2 regions of the Paenibacillus sp. J22P169 genome follow, and region 1 is predicted to be linked to the other one. Evidence: riboswitches for the same ligand, from Rfam matches in the RefSeq annotation. Region 1 holds a riboswitch; the other holds the start of a gene.
What was found. Region 1 has a riboswitch for cyclic di-AMP ahead of AC58QG_RS17920 (C40 family peptidase). Riboswitches for the same ligand answer to the same signal wherever they lie in the genome.
Positions count from the first base shown of each region.

Region 1 (8,107 bases):
AGGCAGCACGATTAGCAGCAACGCCATCACGGACAATAGCTGCACACGACCCTGAGGGATAGCTGTATCAATAATTTCCTTCATGACTAAGGGCGGGATCAACCCCATCAATGCCGCAAGCAGCGCTAGGCCGATAATGGCCAAAAGCTGTCCCCAATATCTTTTGAACAATAGCAAAATCCTTCGGATCGACACATCCTTCAACTTAGCCTTGGGACGATTCCTGTCGGAAAGCCGCCCCATTCCCCCTGGCCCTCCTGGGCCACCTGGTCCTATCACTCACATATCACTCCGATCTTTCTCCTCTTTGCTGCCCTCAACTACAAAGGAATTGCATAGGCAATTGCACTAACTACCTCATCTGCCATCTGAAGCACATGATATAACGAAGTCGTTTGCAGGACATTATACTGTCTAGGTCCATCGACATTCACGATCGCAGCAATCGTGTAGTCACCAATAGGCGGCAACACCTTGCCAACTGATTTTCCTGGAGCCAACGGCTGGTTCGACAACTGGTACAAACCGACACTCAATTTTTGTCCTAAACAAGCATCTATCGCAATCACCACGACATTCGGTGGAATTTCCTGCAAGCGGATCGCCAAGTTACTGGCATCACACGGTGCCGCTAGCGTACCAATGACATGTGGATAGCCTAGCTCTACAAGCTTACTTCCTACAAGGGGACCTAGTGAATCGCCCGTTGAACGATCTGTCCCTATACATACAAAAGCCAACTGGCTAGGCTTCAGCTCCGTGCTCAAGGCAATCTTTTGCAGAAGCTGCCCTAACTGCTCACCATTCACCTTTTTCCAAAACTGCGCTTGCAGCTCCAACGGTTCTTTCTCCATCTTTGCCTCCCTTCCAAGCATGTAACATATAACCCTCACCTAATGAATGATAATTCTATTCTTTCATAAGGAGGTGCGCCCTGTCCACTTACCTACTTCTATCGGCACGCACACCAAATAAGCGTTACTCGACAGAGCAAAGCCTATTCATGCCGCTTGTTGTCCTGACAGTTTAATTTTCTTAATGTACGCGATTCATCCGAACAATTCGATAATAGAGCTGACCGCTTACCTCTTGCTCCACTTCCAGATAGCCTTCCGTATGAACATAATCTCCCAACATATACGTGGAAGCATCCGCCGAATCTGCATGTGTTAGAAAGAGCAGCGCAACCTTATCATCCCCAACCACAAATCCAACCTGTTCCTTCACCTGGAACTTCTCAATAATTTTCCCATGATGAGATCTCACGATATGATGAAACCGCCAAGCGCCTTCTTCCTGTACGATAAAATAAAGCACACGATTGCGATGCGCATTACTAAACTCCCGTGTCACACCAATCATACAGACCTTTTCACCAATACGTAAATATTCATCAACCACATACGATTTCAGTCGTAACCGATTGACATTCTTGATCTGAATATAATTTTCCATCTCATCTATGGAGCGGTGATCCTTCGGATCTTGCTTCGTCGCGTAGAATACTTCTTTAATAAAGGTATCTGTTTGGAATTGCCTTGCCCCTTTGAAATGGTTATACGTATGAAAAAATTGCTTAATCACTACCCGAATGTCTTCCGGTATGGCAGGACCTGTTTCCACGTTATACATGCGATCTGTTCGACCCGACATTTTAATTTTATGAAACCAGCTTTTCCAGACACTAACTTGCATGTCGCACGCGTCACCTACTTTCTTCCAACCATTTTCTCATTATAGGCTATAATCCTCAAAAATTCGATAAAAATCGCAGATTTTCGCGCAAAAAAAAGAGCATCTGCCGCTTTGCTTTCATTTACGAAAGACATAGCGAACATACGCTCTTAATCACCTAGCATATACCTAATTGAGTAACCGTCTTATAGCACGCGTTTCGCGCCTACGTATCTTGCGCTCCAATAGGAGCTAGCGAGGCTATCGACTGTTACACCACTGGACGTTGTCGCGGAAATGAATTGATTATTTCCCATATAAATGCCCACATGATTGACGATATTGGAAGCAAAGAACACTAGATCTCCGGCTTTCAAATCGGTTACTCTCGCACCGGCTTGATCATACATTTGTACAGAGGTGCGTGGCAGCTCGATTCCTTTGGCTTCGAATACATAACGAACGAATCCAGAGCAATCGAAGCCCTTGGGTGTAGTTCCTCCCCATCGGTAAGGTGTTCCTCGAAAAGTCGTTGCAGCTTGAATAATTTGAGCTGAAACGGATGTCTGAACGACCTTTGCTACTGCTGGGGCGGCAGGTGGCGGTGCAATCCAAGCTGGCTTGTGGGACTTACCGTCCTCTTCCACGATGGCGATTTTATTCGCATCGTTCCACGCAATCGCAGAGCCAAACGTCTCTGTTATGAAACGTAGAGGAACGTATGTATTTCCCTTAAGCAACGTCGGACTGCTTTCTAATTCAACTAACTTATTGTTCACGACAGCTTGCTCTTCGTCCGTTGTTAGTTGAATCGCCTGCTCCTTGTTCATTAGTGTGACGACGACTTCATCGCCTTGCTTCGCCCAACCTACTTGATAGCCTAATTTCTCTGACAGCACGCGTAGTGGCACCTGAAGTGTACCTTCCGTATCAATAAACGGCTGTACTTCAGGGAATTTCACTAATTCATCATTGACCTGTACCTTCACAGAAGAGGTATCTGGCGCAGAGGCGTACGCGGATGGAGCGGCGAACAGGGGAATGGCTGCGCCTATAAGAGCGCATGAACAAATAAAGCTTTTTGTAAAAAGTTTCAAAACGTTGTTCCTCCTTGAAGCCTCCGAGGTTAGTTGACGGGTTCGGGAAGAGGTTTCCCTAGTGCGCCCCATTAGCCATAGACTAACTGAGCATTCATTCACCCCAAGTAAAGAAGTCCCCCGTACCAGAGCTTTTGATGCTCCGAGATTCGGCATTTTTTGTCTATGTTAGACTAGCATAGTTCGTTTTAGCCTGACAACTTTTGCACAGTGGTAATTGTTTCCTTTTTAGTGAAATCACGCAAAAACAGCTACTCAAGTAGAGTAGCTGTCTTACCATCATTGCTTCAAACCAAGCCTACAGACTGCTTATAAACCTCTGTGAACAGAATGTTCTTGAAGGGGTTAAACTCTTTTTCAGTCAATGGACCTGGATAACTCATGATGTTGAGAGTTAGCTTCAATTGCCCTTCTCGGAGGGAAGGCTGCGCATAGGGAAATAGGTTCAAATGGAATCCGCAACGCTTATAGAATTCAATTCTCCGCGTAGCATCTGAGGTATTCGGAGGCTCGACTTCAAGTACGATAGGCGTTGTAGCACTGCTCATATACGTCATCAACATCTTTTTGCCAATCCCGCCACCTCTTATGGCAGCGTTGACGGCGATATGTTCCACAAATCGAAACGTGCTAAAGTTCCAGCTCGCTAAAAAGCCAAGCATTTGTCCCTGCTCATCTCTTTCTACATCTATTCTGTAATTGGGATGAGCTAGTAGCGCTCGTTGACCTTCATAGTTTCTAATCTCCGTAATTGGAAAAGCCGTTTCCATCAGTTCGAATACGTCATCAAACGAAGACTCTTGCTCCATCTGTTGGCACCTCCTTCAATTATAGGGTGTCCAACCGTGCCTACTGAACATGCAGCTCCCTACCACTTCGAGAAGAACGTATGCGCTGCAGTATGAGTGCCAGGAGGTAGCTCGTGGCCCATGAATGGGTAAACCGCAATAGATTTATTGGTAGATGCGATACGATTATAGGCGGCAAAAATAGTTTCCGGTAAGCAGGTCATATCCTTTAAGCCTACCGTCACGTGAACAGGCTGTTCGATACGCTCCCCTAAATTTACGATATCGAAATAGGATAGCGTCTTCAGCACGTCTGGTAAGTGCTCTGGGAATCTAGTAACGAATCCGGCTGCCTCACTAAGGGAACTCACGGATTGCAGAATGCCAAGATCCATGTGACATAGATTCGGCACATGGGCTATGGCTGCTCGAATGCGCTTCTCGAGTGCGGTGACTAGCAGAGTAAGTCCCCCTCCTTGGCTCCCCCCGAATACGAATACCCGTTCCTTGTCGACTTCTGGTTGCTCCAGGGCACAGCTCACAGCGCGTAAGGAATCGATGGCAACTGCGCGATAATAACTCTTCTCTGCATCAAGGATCCCCTGCGTGATCCAACCTTTCGTCATCCCGTAATCCTGTGACAGTGTATTACCTGTTTCGCCACCTTGCCCGCGAACATCAACTGCAAGTACCGCATACCCCATAAGCAGCCAGGCTGCATGATCCTCGGGTTTCCCCTTGGAGCCAGAGTAGCCGGGGAATGTTACGACACATGGAACCTTCTTAGGACTGGATGCATCAACGGTTGGCAGCATCAACCAAGCATGGATAGGTGTGCCTTCAGCTCCCTCCAATACTATTTTATTGACTTCCGCATAGACGAAAGGAGCTTCAATCCGCTCCTTCGTATAAGATATCGTTCGATTGGCCTCTTCGTAAGTTCTCACCCAGAATGCGGCCAAATCAGATGGCGCCGTTAACTCTGAGCGAAACTGGTGTAACCCCTGAATACGACTTTCAATAGCGTTCATGACGGCAAGTCTCCTTATCCTGTTTTTCCCATTTTAGCCCAAGTACTTGGATGCGTCTATTGTAAATCCTTAAGTTGATATGCGAAGTTCCCACGCACCTTAACTCCACGTTTCCTGCAGATATAACGAAAAAAACCACCCGAAGGTGGTTTCTTTACTTAAATAAAAAAGATCACCCGGAGGTGATCCTTTTTATTTAAGCGGGCGGCGGGAATCGAACCCGCGCGATCAGCTTGGAAGGCTGAAGTTCTACCATTAAACTACGCCCGCATATTAAAAATAACTAAGTGGTCGGGACGACACGATTTGAACATGCGACCCCCTGCTCCCAAAGCAGGTGCTCTACCAAGCTGAGCTACGTCCCGTAGTGAAGATAAAGTGTAAATGGCGCGCCCTGAGAGATTCGAACTCCCGACCTTTTGATTCGTAGTCAAATACTCTATCCAGCTGAGCTAAGGGCGCAAATATTGGAGCGGAAGACGGGGATCGAACCCGCGACCCTCGCCTTGGCAAGGCGATGCTCTACCGCTGAGCCACTTCCGCATACGGTTATTTCTCTTTCGCTCAGCAAGTGTTTCTCTGAGGCGACAAGGAATAATATATCAGGTATTCAAGACAAATGCAACTATTTTTTAAGTTTTTTTATTATTTTATGAAAACGCCGCCAAAGGGCAGCACTTCCCTCGCTATTCGGCGTAGCAAGCTATCCGATTTCATATGTTCGTCCAATTTGGGATCAGGCTTACATGGCTGCATCAGCACCTGGCCATGCCCTGTGATTTCCCAGTGATAATTCATATGCTGACTAGCCAGTGTGTTGCCGTATACACAAAGTCGTAGCTTAGCCTGCCGCGGGTATGCAACAAGACAATTAACATCTACGTACAGCGGTTCCTCTGGATCCAAAGCGATGTGATGTATAGGGCCCGCTGTTAGCAAACCTAAATTACCGGGACCGTGAAACTGCATTTTGACTAAATCTTGCGTGATCAACGTGTTCTTCACACTCTGTAGATGCGTTGTAAACGTCACACCTTCCGTATAGAACAGCACATGACGAAATTCAAACAATAGATCATCTTCGGCTTCCACAGGCACTACAGCCAAACTATACGCTTCTGGCAAACCCATTAGCACGCGTCCTGGACCAAGTATTCGTGACTGGATCAAACGCTTCTTCCTATACATACTCGGAAGCTTCATCAGTGCATCTTCACGTTGCTCTGGTCTCCCTTGAAACGCAACAATTTGGTTGGGATGCAGCACATGCACAGCCTCTCCCTTTAGAAGCTTCAGTGTAGCCATCCTGGCTTGTGAGCTTGCATTTTCATAGATGATCTCCAAAAACAGAACCTCCTCGCACCCTTCCTGCTAGCGCATCCCACGCTTCCTTCTCTGCCATACGAAGAGACGAAACACGCGTCCAAGCAAGAAATAGCCTACTACTAATGCCGCGGCCGTAATGACCATGTAGGTGATTTTCCGATTACGTTTATCTTTGTCTAGCGCAACTTGTTCCATGGCCTTCAAGCGTTCCTGCAATTGCTCGTTGTCCTTCTTAAGTGCTTCATTCTGACTCAAAAGTCGCTCTTCTATTTCTTGAGACTGTCTGACGGCTTCAGATAACTTGTCCTTCTGTTCTTCTAATTGCTGCTTTGTAGCTTCATAATCCTTCTGGATCTGCTCTACATTGCTTGGCAATTGATAAATATCTTTGACCCGATCTAACCAAGAAGCGTGGGCGGCAGGTGCGGGATACAACAAACCCATCAAGATCACGAGGACAACCACAGCTTGTCCAATTGCAGCCATTTTGTGTATGCGCATCCGCCATCACTCCCACCATTCTCGACATTATCTTCTATTTTACAGCAAAAATCACCCCTTCACCACTTCTATCGCTTGAACCGGATATCGCAAAATCGTTCTCAATTTCGCAGGCTCTGTCTTCCTCGGGTCGGATAAGTAAATCTCATGATGAAGTCCACAATAGCTGAGCTGATTTTGTTTTATAAAATGCTCCATCTGAGCCAATGTTTCTGGCTCGGTCGCATACGGACCCACGTGCAGCATCTGGACACAACGTCCCTCATGCAAAGACTCATACTCAACATTGGAGATCACTTTAAGCTCTTTTTTCTTGGCAGCGGCAGCTCTACGTGCTTCCTCCACGTCCTCAGCAGTGACATACGTTGGCATACGAATCAACAGCTTCCAGTGCCACTCCTCTCTAGGCACCTCTAGTGCAGTTCTAGGATCGCCGTCCACCCACCACTGTCCCTCCAGCTTGGCTACTGTGAAGTCTTGCTCCATCTTCTTACGAAGGCCCTTAACACCATAGGCGACCGTATATAGCGCTTCTGTAGCGTTTGCGAAGGTCGTACCATTGGGATCTCCCTTTCCTACGATTGTCACGTAAGAAATAGGTTCAAATTCAACAAGCTGAGGCTTGGTTGGAGCTGTGTAGTAGGCTTTATAGGTTTTAGCTAAGTCTAATTTTTCCATGAAGGGCTTCCTTTCTTTCCTTTTTCTCTACTATACGTAATTAACCCTGACAACCGTATGTCAGCAAACAGAAAAAACTTACCTCTCGCAACAATATGCGAAACAAGTAAGTTTTTGTCTCATGAAAAGGATATGTAATTATTCCGCAGCTGGTGGGGTAAACGTGCGTTGTGCAAACTCAGCATCCAACATATAGAAAGCATTGCTATCTTTATCAATGCGTTTCAATTTATTAATAATACTGTCGAACATCGCTTCTTCCTCTACCTGCTCATCAATGAACCATTTCAAGAACTGCATCGTCGCATGCTCTCGATCGTTCAACGCTAAGTCGGACAAGTGATAAATCCGTTTAGTTACTTCCTGTTCATGCAGATATGCATGCTCAAATGCATCCAAAATTGATTCGTACTGATTCACCGGTGTATTCATGCCAGCAAAGCTGACCTTTTTTCCACGGTCATTAATAAATTTGAAAATTTTCATTGCATGAAACTTCTCTTCTTCGGCTTGTACTTTAAAAAAGTTTGAGAACCCGTCCAAGCTTTCCGCAGCGCAATAACCAGCAATAGCCAAGTAGACATGCGCGGAGTAAAACTCATAATTCATCTGTTCATTGAGCGCTTCGGTTAGTGTATCGTTTAACATCTGTGCACACACCTTTCTGTATGGTTATCTCTTGCGTATTCCCCATACATACAAGATTACCAGAATTGTGCATAGAAATACAAACGGAAGTAATAATTTTAGTAGATCTAGGTTCAAGCCATCACGCTTTTGGCCTTAGATGCCGAGATTATTTCTTTAATTTGAGCATACAAATGGTCTGGTGACTCCGCGCAGAGCAGCTTCTTCTTCCCGATCATCGCAATACATTCTTTCTTACAATGTCTGCAATTGCCGAGGCAGTCTTTCTTCTTCTGCTTCAAATCAGGAAATTCATTCTTAATGGATTTATATATTTGTTTCGATCCGAATTTCTCATTTCTGCAGCAGTATTTAATCGTTTTCA
Region 1 is NZ_JCAUAO010000003.1:1,042-9,148, reverse strand. It holds gene AC58QG_RS17935 (ABC transporter ATP-binding protein) at 1-243, opposite strand, end outside; gene yyaC (spore protease YyaC) at 321-854, opposite strand; gene AC58QG_RS17925 (hypothetical protein) at 1,036-1,695, opposite strand; gene AC58QG_RS17920 (C40 family peptidase) at 1,881-2,771, opposite strand; cyclic di-AMP (ydaO/yuaA leader) riboswitch at 2,775-2,936, opposite strand; gene AC58QG_RS17915 (GNAT family N-acetyltransferase) at 3,059-3,580, opposite strand; gene AC58QG_RS17910 (acetylxylan esterase) at 3,640-4,590, opposite strand; tRNA gene AC58QG_RS17905 (tRNA-Gly) at 4,790-4,860, opposite strand; tRNA gene AC58QG_RS17900 (tRNA-Pro) at 4,879-4,955, opposite strand; tRNA gene AC58QG_RS17895 (tRNA-Arg) at 4,976-5,052, opposite strand; tRNA gene AC58QG_RS17890 (tRNA-Gly) at 5,059-5,133, opposite strand; gene AC58QG_RS17885 (AIM24 family protein) at 5,236-5,934, opposite strand; gene AC58QG_RS17880 (SH3 domain-containing protein) at 5,962-6,417, opposite strand; gene AC58QG_RS17875 (GyrI-like domain-containing protein) at 6,469-7,095, opposite strand; gene AC58QG_RS17870 (ferritin) at 7,234-7,743, opposite strand; gene AC58QG_RS17865 (DUF1450 domain-containing protein) at 7,857-8,107, opposite strand, start outside.

Region 2 (8,107 bases), on a different contig from region 1:
GGGTTACTCCTCATGAATCCGCATCCTTTCAAGTAAGAGAGATATAAGTAATCTATCCAATGGCGGTGAAGTCATGGAACAGTCGTATACAATCTACGAGCAGCAAATGCAGAAGAAGCTGAAGCGTTGGGAAATCCGTTTGCAAAAGAAACCCAACCTGATTGAGCGCGCCTCCAAATCTGTTCAAAACCGAATCAACCAAGTGATTCCCGATAAAATACATCAAACCATCACAGCAACGGTCAAAGGGATTGTGCAAACGACCTTGTTTGGCATCAATTATATGCCTGCGACGGAGCCGCTGAAGGGGGTATCCATGGCGGATCGCGATGCGAAGGCAGAGGAACTGCTGTCTCTTTATAAAAAAATCGCCGCCGCCGAGGGAGCTGGGGCTGGGGCTGGCGGTATTTTGCTCGGGCTGGCAGATTTTCCGATTCTTATAGGGATTAAGCTGAAATTCCTTTTTGAATTAGCGCATATTTACGGGTATTCGACTCGGGACTATAGAGAAAGATTGTTCATCCTCTATGTGTTTCAGTTGGCGTTCTCCAGCTCCAAGAAGAAGCCGGATCTGCTTCATACGATTAAGAATTGGCCTGCCATTTCGCAGACATTTCCCCCTGCCGCCGATTACATGAAGCAAGTGAACTGGTTGCAGCTCCAGCAGGAGTACAGGGATACAATTGATTTTCGTAAAATGCTCCAGCTCATTCCCGGCATCGGGGCGGTGGTGGGTGCTTGGGCAAACTTCGGCTTGCTCGAGGAACTCGGGATTGCAGGCATGAACTGCTATCGGATGCGCAATTTGCAAGATAAAGCGGCGCAATTGGATGCAAACTCTGAGACGTAATAGGCGCAATTGCTCTAATTGTTTTTCACGCCTTATTTTCAAAAATAGTCAAACCACAGTTATTTCTGAGGAAAATCACGCATACACTAGTAGAGAGTCGGTTACCGGCTCACCTTGTGAAGATTTGTGATTATTTTCACAAGCATATATGTGATTAATTTCACAAACGGAGGAGTGTTGAGGCAGTGAGTAAACCCAAAATCGTTATTCTAGGCGCAGGCTATGGCGGGCTGGTCACAGCGATAAGGCTGCAGAAGAAGATGAAAAGAAATGAGATGGACGTGACACTGGTTAACAAACATGATTATCACTTTATTACGACACACTTGCATATGCCGGCAGCCGGTACGGATCATCATGATAACGCGCGCGTGACCATTTCGAGTTTAATTGATGAACGGAAAATTCGATTCGTGAAGTCGACGGTAAGAGAAATTGTGCCTAGTGATAAAAAGGTTGTGTTGGAAGATGTCACGCTTGACTATGACTATCTCGTGGTTGGATTAGGAAGTGAGACAGAAACCTTCGGGATCCCGGGTATGCGTGAATATGCGATGTCGATCAAAAGCATTAACAGTGTCCGCTTCATTCGGCAGCACATTGAATATATGTTCGCCAAGTCCAAGATGGCTCCGAAGCGCAAGGATTATTTGACCTTTGTCGTTGGCGGCGCAGGGTTCACGGGTACGGAATTCGTCGGAGAGCTAGCGGACCGCATCCCCGTCTTGTGCAAGACCTATGATGTCGATCCTGCGGATGTCCGGATTTATAATGTGGAAGCCTCCCCGTCGGCACTGCCTCCCGGGTTGCCGGAGGATCTGATCGAATATGGCATGGAAGTGATGCGCCGCAAAGGGGTGCAGTATAAGCTATCAACCGCGATCAAGGAATGCACATCGGAAGGGGTTATTCTAGGCAACGGCGAGTTCATTCGCGCAGGCACAGTCGTCTGGTCAGGAGGAATACGCGGCAATTCCTTGCTGCAGCAAGCGGGGTTCGAGGTTCAGCGGGGCCGGGTGAAGGTAGATAGCTGCTTGCGTTCCTATCAATTCCCGGAGGTCTTCATCACCGGCGATTGCTCGATCGTCACGAGCCCAGAAGGTACGCCATATCCCGCTAATGCCCAAATTGCTGTCCAACAGGGCTATAATGCAGCGAGGAATCTGATTCAAACGGTTCGAGGTAAGGAACTGAAGCCATTTGTGTATGATTTCAGGGGGACGGTCGCATCCTTGGGCCGAGGTGAGGCTGTGGGATTGCTTAAAGTCAAGAAAGTGAAAGGACGTCTGGCCTCTTTTATTAAAAAAATGATCGATGCCCGTTATTTATTTCTCATCGGCGGTATACCACTCATTTGGAAGAAAATGATTTGGAAGCAGAAATCCACGACCCGCAATTATCATGTGCCGAATTAATAGCTTTATAACGACAAGAAAGCTGAATTGAGAAGCCCGAAGAATGGGATCTCAATTCAGCTTTTTAATTTTGCTTATTCGATTACACCTGAGCGAATAGGTGCTTTTCCAACTGCCTCTGGTGCCGTACGGCTCTTGTTCGAATAACTCTTATATAAGATGGAGCTGCCAATTGTTAGTAACGCGATAACCGCCATACCCCAGATGAGGTTGTCAAAAGCACGTGCGAGCGGCAGCGACTTCTGCCAGACCAGTGCACTCCCCGAGAGCGCGACGGCGAATGCGCCGCTGAAAAATTGCAGTAATTGGAACAAGCCCATGCCAGAGCCGACGCGATCCTTGGTCAATTGTCGAGACAGCTCATTGGATACAGCGCTGGAAAGTGTCGTAAAGCTGATGCTGACTAGGATATAGAGCGCAGCAATCCAGTAATAGGAATAGCGGGCAGTCAGGGCTAGAAGTACCGTAGATAACAGCATCAACCAAGGCACATAGCGAAGTAATGCTGTATTCCCATAACGGTCGATGATGCGGCCCACTCGGTTGGATACTAGCATCGCAAGCAGAGCACCCGGGAAGAGCAGCAGTCCAGAAGTGAGTGGGGCTAAGCCGAATACACGAGCAAGCATCTGAGGTGCTAGGAACAGGAAGCCGAAGCTGATCATATAGGATGAAACGCCGATCGCGCTAAGCGCCATATAAGGTCTATCGCCGAACAGGGCAGGCAGCACGAACGGCTGCGAAGCCAGGCGAATGCGCAGAGCGAACAGAGCAATCGCGAGAATGCCTACTATGAGGGCAACGAGACTCTTAGAAGTTAGGAAGAGCAGCAGCCCGGTCGTCCCAATCCCGAGGAGCAGAGCACCGATGAAATCGAACGAGCCGCTTTCTGGTTTTTCTTTTGGGAGTAGGAGAAGAAATATAGGGATAAGCAGAAGCGTAACGCCGGTAATGACGAACAGGAAGTGCCATCCCAAATACTGTACGATGGAACCGCCTGCGACGGGACCGAGTCCTAAGCCAAGTGAAGCCGCGGATAGGATCAGCGACATGGCTCTGCCTCTACGAGACAACGGAATGTAGCGGGTTACGAGCACGATACCAAGCGATGGGATCGCGCCTGCGCCAGATGCTTGAATCAGTCTTGTAATCAGCAAGAGTCCGAAGCTGTTCGTGAACAGCCCTAGGATGGATGCACCGCCTAGTGAAAGCAGAGCAATGACGTAGAGCCTGCGAATTGGCACGAAGTCGGACAAGCGGCTATAGGTGATCGAAGCAATGGCGAAAATGATCGAATACCCTGTGACAATCCACGACGCCGTCGAGGGGCTGAGTTCGAATTGGACTGAGATTTTGGGCAGTGCCAGATTGAACATCATCGTGTTCATGATCACAAGTACAATGGTAAAACAGAGCAACCAAGAGACCGGTGTTTCACGTAAGCGACTAGGCGTCTCTGGTGGCGTAGGCGTTGTTTCTTGATGTGAGTGGTTGGTCGTATGACTTGACATGGTACACCATCCGATCTATAACTATAATTTTAATTGTTACAGTTTATCATGGCGGGTATGTCGTGTCAATGAATTGACCTGTATGAAACCAATTCAGAATTGAATATTTATCCATATGGATGTATTATTATTCAAAAAAAAACATACAGGGGGATACGATGGCACACGTGATAAGGAAAGTGGAAATGGAAGATTTGGAGGCATTAACAGAGTTGATGTATGCCTATATTGTAGGCTTTTATAAGAAGCCACGGCCGGAGACAGCTGCAATTCACCGACTGATTCGTAACCTGCTTCAGGAACAAGGCGGTATACAGTTTGTTGTTGATAAAGAGGGGGAACTCATCGGCTTTGCGACGCTATATTTTGCCTGGAGTACGATGAAAGCTAGTCCCATTACGATCATGAACGACCTCTTCCTTCTAGAGCCGTTTCGGGGAACCGCTGCAGAAGAAGATTTGTTCCTGAAGTGCCGTAGCTATTCCAAGGAAAACGACTATGCCTACATGTCATGGATTACCGCACCGGACAACCATCGTGCACAACAGTTTTTTGATAAAATGGGCGGAATTCGCGCGGATTGGGTGAATTACACGATTGTATAAGGGCAGCCGTTGCCAAATAACTGATTTTTTTCATTAATTCAATGTAAAAAGCTAGATAAACTAGAATTAACTAGATCTTTTTGATGGAATTGACGGAGCGCTTATCAGATATTCGCGTTAACAAGGTAGTGTGTTAAAGATAAAACGCCCTTCATCCAACGGATTGTTGGTACTAATCAGTAACCTTAGAAGATTGCAACCACGTTGTTTAGTCAAAATACCCCGATTACCTACGAGAATGGAAGATAATCAACGAATCAAGTAATTGTAAGCGAATTATTGGGGGAAACGAGAGGTGGAAGAGAGCTTTTTACGTTTTTTCCCTCCTTTACTATGTTGGTAGAAGAGAGTAGTATTCAACACGTACATGAACAGTTGAATATTTCGCTTAATTTTCTGTTAAGAAAAGCGGGGGAACCACGAGTAACATGGGGTGAATAATGGTACTGATACCGAGTACCTTTTAGGGCAGATTTCTCGCGGCCCGAACCCGGCAGCTAACCTCGTAAGCGATCGTGAGAAAGGAGAACATGTGTCCAAAACACAAGGTCTATCCTTGTGTTTTTTTGCGTCCATTTTCTAATGTGATGAATGAAATTGGCTTTAATTGGAGGAACGACCACGAAATGACAAGTGATTCATTGAAAAAAATTGTGTTTGGTAAGCCGCTAAAGTCGAGTGAGATTGAGTCGGAGAAAATGCCTGTCTGGAAAGCCCTCCCTATCTTATCGTCAGATGCCCTATCTTCCATATCGTATGGGACGGAGCAGATTCTGTTAGAGCTCGCGACAGTGGGGGTTGCTGCTTTTGCTTTCTCATTGCCGATTGCGATTTCGATCATCGCTCTGATTCTACTGCTCGTGTTGAGCTATAGACAGGTGATCGAAGCGTACCCAATGGGCGGCGGCGCGTATATGGTTACCAAAGAAAATTTAGGCATGGTGTGGGGACGTCTCACCGGTGTCTCTCTTCTAATCGACTACACCTTAACCGTGGCCGTTTCGATTTCAGCTGGTGTCACGGCGATTACGTCTGCATTTCCATCAGCCGTACCGTATATTGTTCCGCTGACCATCTTACTGGTTTGGATTATGGTCTGGCTGAATTTACGGGGTACTTCCGAATCAGGAACCGTATTCGCGATTCCAACGTACTTTTTCATTCTTTGTATCCTTTTGTTAGTGGGTAAGGGTATTTTCGATTTACTGACAGGATCGATGAACACGCATGCGATCGAATTTGCGCCAAGCTCGGCGACGAACTCACTAACGTTATTCGTAATTCTCAAGGCGTTCTCGTCCGGTTGTTCAGCTGTAACAGGGATTGAAGCGATCTCCGATGCCGTACCGCATTTTAGAACGCCTTCAGTCAAAAATGCCAAACGAACACTTCTCTCCTTAGGTGGCCTGTTGGCCATCGTCTTCGGTGGGGTAACGCTGATTGCCTTAGGGTATGGGGTGGCACCTGATCATAACGGTCATACATCGGTTCTTTCGATGGTGACGGAGCAAGCCTTTGGCCGAGGCGTTATGTATTACGCGACGCAAATCGCGACAATGCTAATCTTGGTATTGGCTGCGAATACCAGCTTCAATGGCTTCCCTATTTTGGCATCGATCATGGCCCAAGACAAAAACTTCCCTCGCATGTTTTCTTTCCGTGGGGATCGACTTTCGTATCACTATGGCATTGTTACACTAGGCGTATTAGCCAGCCTGCTATTGATTGGCTTTAAAGGTAAAACCGATGCACTTATTCCGCTTTATGCGATTGGCGTATTTTTATCTTTTACACTTGCTCAGACGGGTTTGGTTCGTAAATGGCTCAAAGAGCGCGTACCTGGCTGGATCGGTAAGTTGATCATTAACGGCCTGGGCGGTATCGTCTCTCTTGCAGTTCTTATCATTTTCTCAGTTACAAAATTTAGCGAGGGTGCTTGGATTGTCATTATCATTACACCGATACTCCTCTGGCTCATTACAAAAATCAGTCATCATTACGACGACGTAGCCAAACAGCTGCGTATTGATATCACACAAGACCGTGTATGTACCAAAGAGCCCGTCATTATCGTACCTGTGGCCGGGATTCATAAAGCTGTTGAGCAAACCCTTAACTATGCCAAATCGCTTTCGCCTAACGTCATCGCGTTCTATGTTTCCTTCTCGGATGAGGACGAAGAATCGATGCAGGAGAAGTGGCAGATCTGGGATCCAGGCGTTCGACTCGTAGTGTTCAAATCAAGATATAGAACGATCCTGAAGCCGCTGGCCGAATTCATTGATCGCATCGACACGCACGTGTCAGAGAAGCAGTCGATCATGGTTATTCTCCCGCAATTCATGCCGAAAAAGTGGTGGCACCGTCTGCTCCATAATCAATCTGCAGCGCGGATTCGTTCGAAGCTTCAAGCCGAAAAGGATATCGTTGTTGCAACAGTACCGTATCATTTACACCAATAGAAGTGTACAATAATAGGGAGAACTTGTAGACGAGGTGACCTTATTATGGTGAAAAAGAAAGCAAAGATTACGCCAGCTGCGGCTAGCGTGCAAGATAAACCCGCAACACTGAAGGATCTGCTGCGACCGGAAATATTGGAAGGACTCAAAGCCCAGGCTGACGCGATGAAAGCGGAAGAGCAAGCGAAGAAGGATGCAGAGAGAGCTAGAGTAGAGGCGGCTCGCAAGGCGGAAGAGAAGCGTCTTGAAAACGATTTTGCCTATCAGCTGGAGAAAAGCAAATTAGATTGGCGGAAACATAAATGAGGGGGCGCACGATGTGCCTCCTTTTCTTTATGAGTTCATTGTTAGCGCTTACAGGATGCGAGGTGGATCAGAGTTCTGTGGAATTGGCGGTTGCATCTACATCTACATCTACAGGGACTACAACCTCGACATCAACACCAACACTTGTTCCATCAGTCGCGCCCTCTGTGAACACAACAGTAACAATACCAGAGAGCAGCCCAACAATGTCACCTGTCCCAACGACCTTCTCCCATCCTGCATCCGATAGTGCAACAGTTAAAACTGAAAATATTGAGGCCATCACGGCCTTCGCATCGTTGGAGAAAACACTGATGGATCGGTATACATCTGTTGTACCAACGAAGTGGGGAGAGCGTGTCGCTGGTGTGAAAACGCGGCTACAAACGAAAGACAAAGTCATTGCCCTAACTTTTGATGCCTGCGGCGGGAAGGAAGGCAGTGGCTACGATGAGAAGTTGATCCAGTATTTAATTCAGGAGCAGATTCCAGCTACGTTATTCATCAATGCAAGATGGATTGCTGCGAATCCGTCTACTTTTCAAGCGCTAGCCGCGAACCCCTTGTTTGAGATTGAAAATCATGGCACCGAACATCGCCCCTTATCCGTGACAGGCAAGCTGGCCTACGGTATTGCGGGTACGAAGAATGTCCAAGAAGCCATTCATGAAATGAATGACAATGCGGATCAGATTGAAAAGCTGACGGGGAAAAGGCCCGCATTTTTCCGTTCGGGTACGGCATTTTACGATGAGGTTGCGATATCAGTTGCTCATGATCTTGGCTTCGAGCTAGCTGGGTACTCGGTGCTTGGCGACGCTGGAGCGACTTATAACACGGAGCAAGTGTACAACGCATTCACGAAGGCTCCGAGCGGTTCCATCGTCCTTGCGCATATGAATCATCCCGAGAAAGATACAGCGGAGGGTGTCATCAAAGCGATTCCGGCGCTACGACA
Region 2 is NZ_JCAUAO010000004.1:110,771-118,877, forward strand. It holds gene AC58QG_RS20725 (EcsC family protein) at 74-850, shown strand; gene AC58QG_RS20730 (NAD(P)/FAD-dependent oxidoreductase) at 1,036-2,265, shown strand; gene AC58QG_RS20735 (MFS transporter) at 2,340-3,776, opposite strand; gene AC58QG_RS20740 (GNAT family N-acetyltransferase) at 3,935-4,381, shown strand; cyclic di-AMP (ydaO/yuaA leader) riboswitch at 4,757-4,908, shown strand; gene AC58QG_RS20745 (APC family permease) at 5,008-6,843, shown strand; gene AC58QG_RS20750 (YqkE family protein) at 6,889-7,149, shown strand; gene AC58QG_RS20755 (hypothetical protein) at 7,217-7,432, opposite strand; gene AC58QG_RS20760 (polysaccharide deacetylase family protein) at 7,464-8,107, shown strand, end outside.
Region 2: linked by a shared signal. The riboswitch ahead of AC58QG_RS20745 (APC family permease) and the one ahead of AC58QG_RS17920 (C40 family peptidase) in region 1 are both predicted to bind cyclic di-AMP.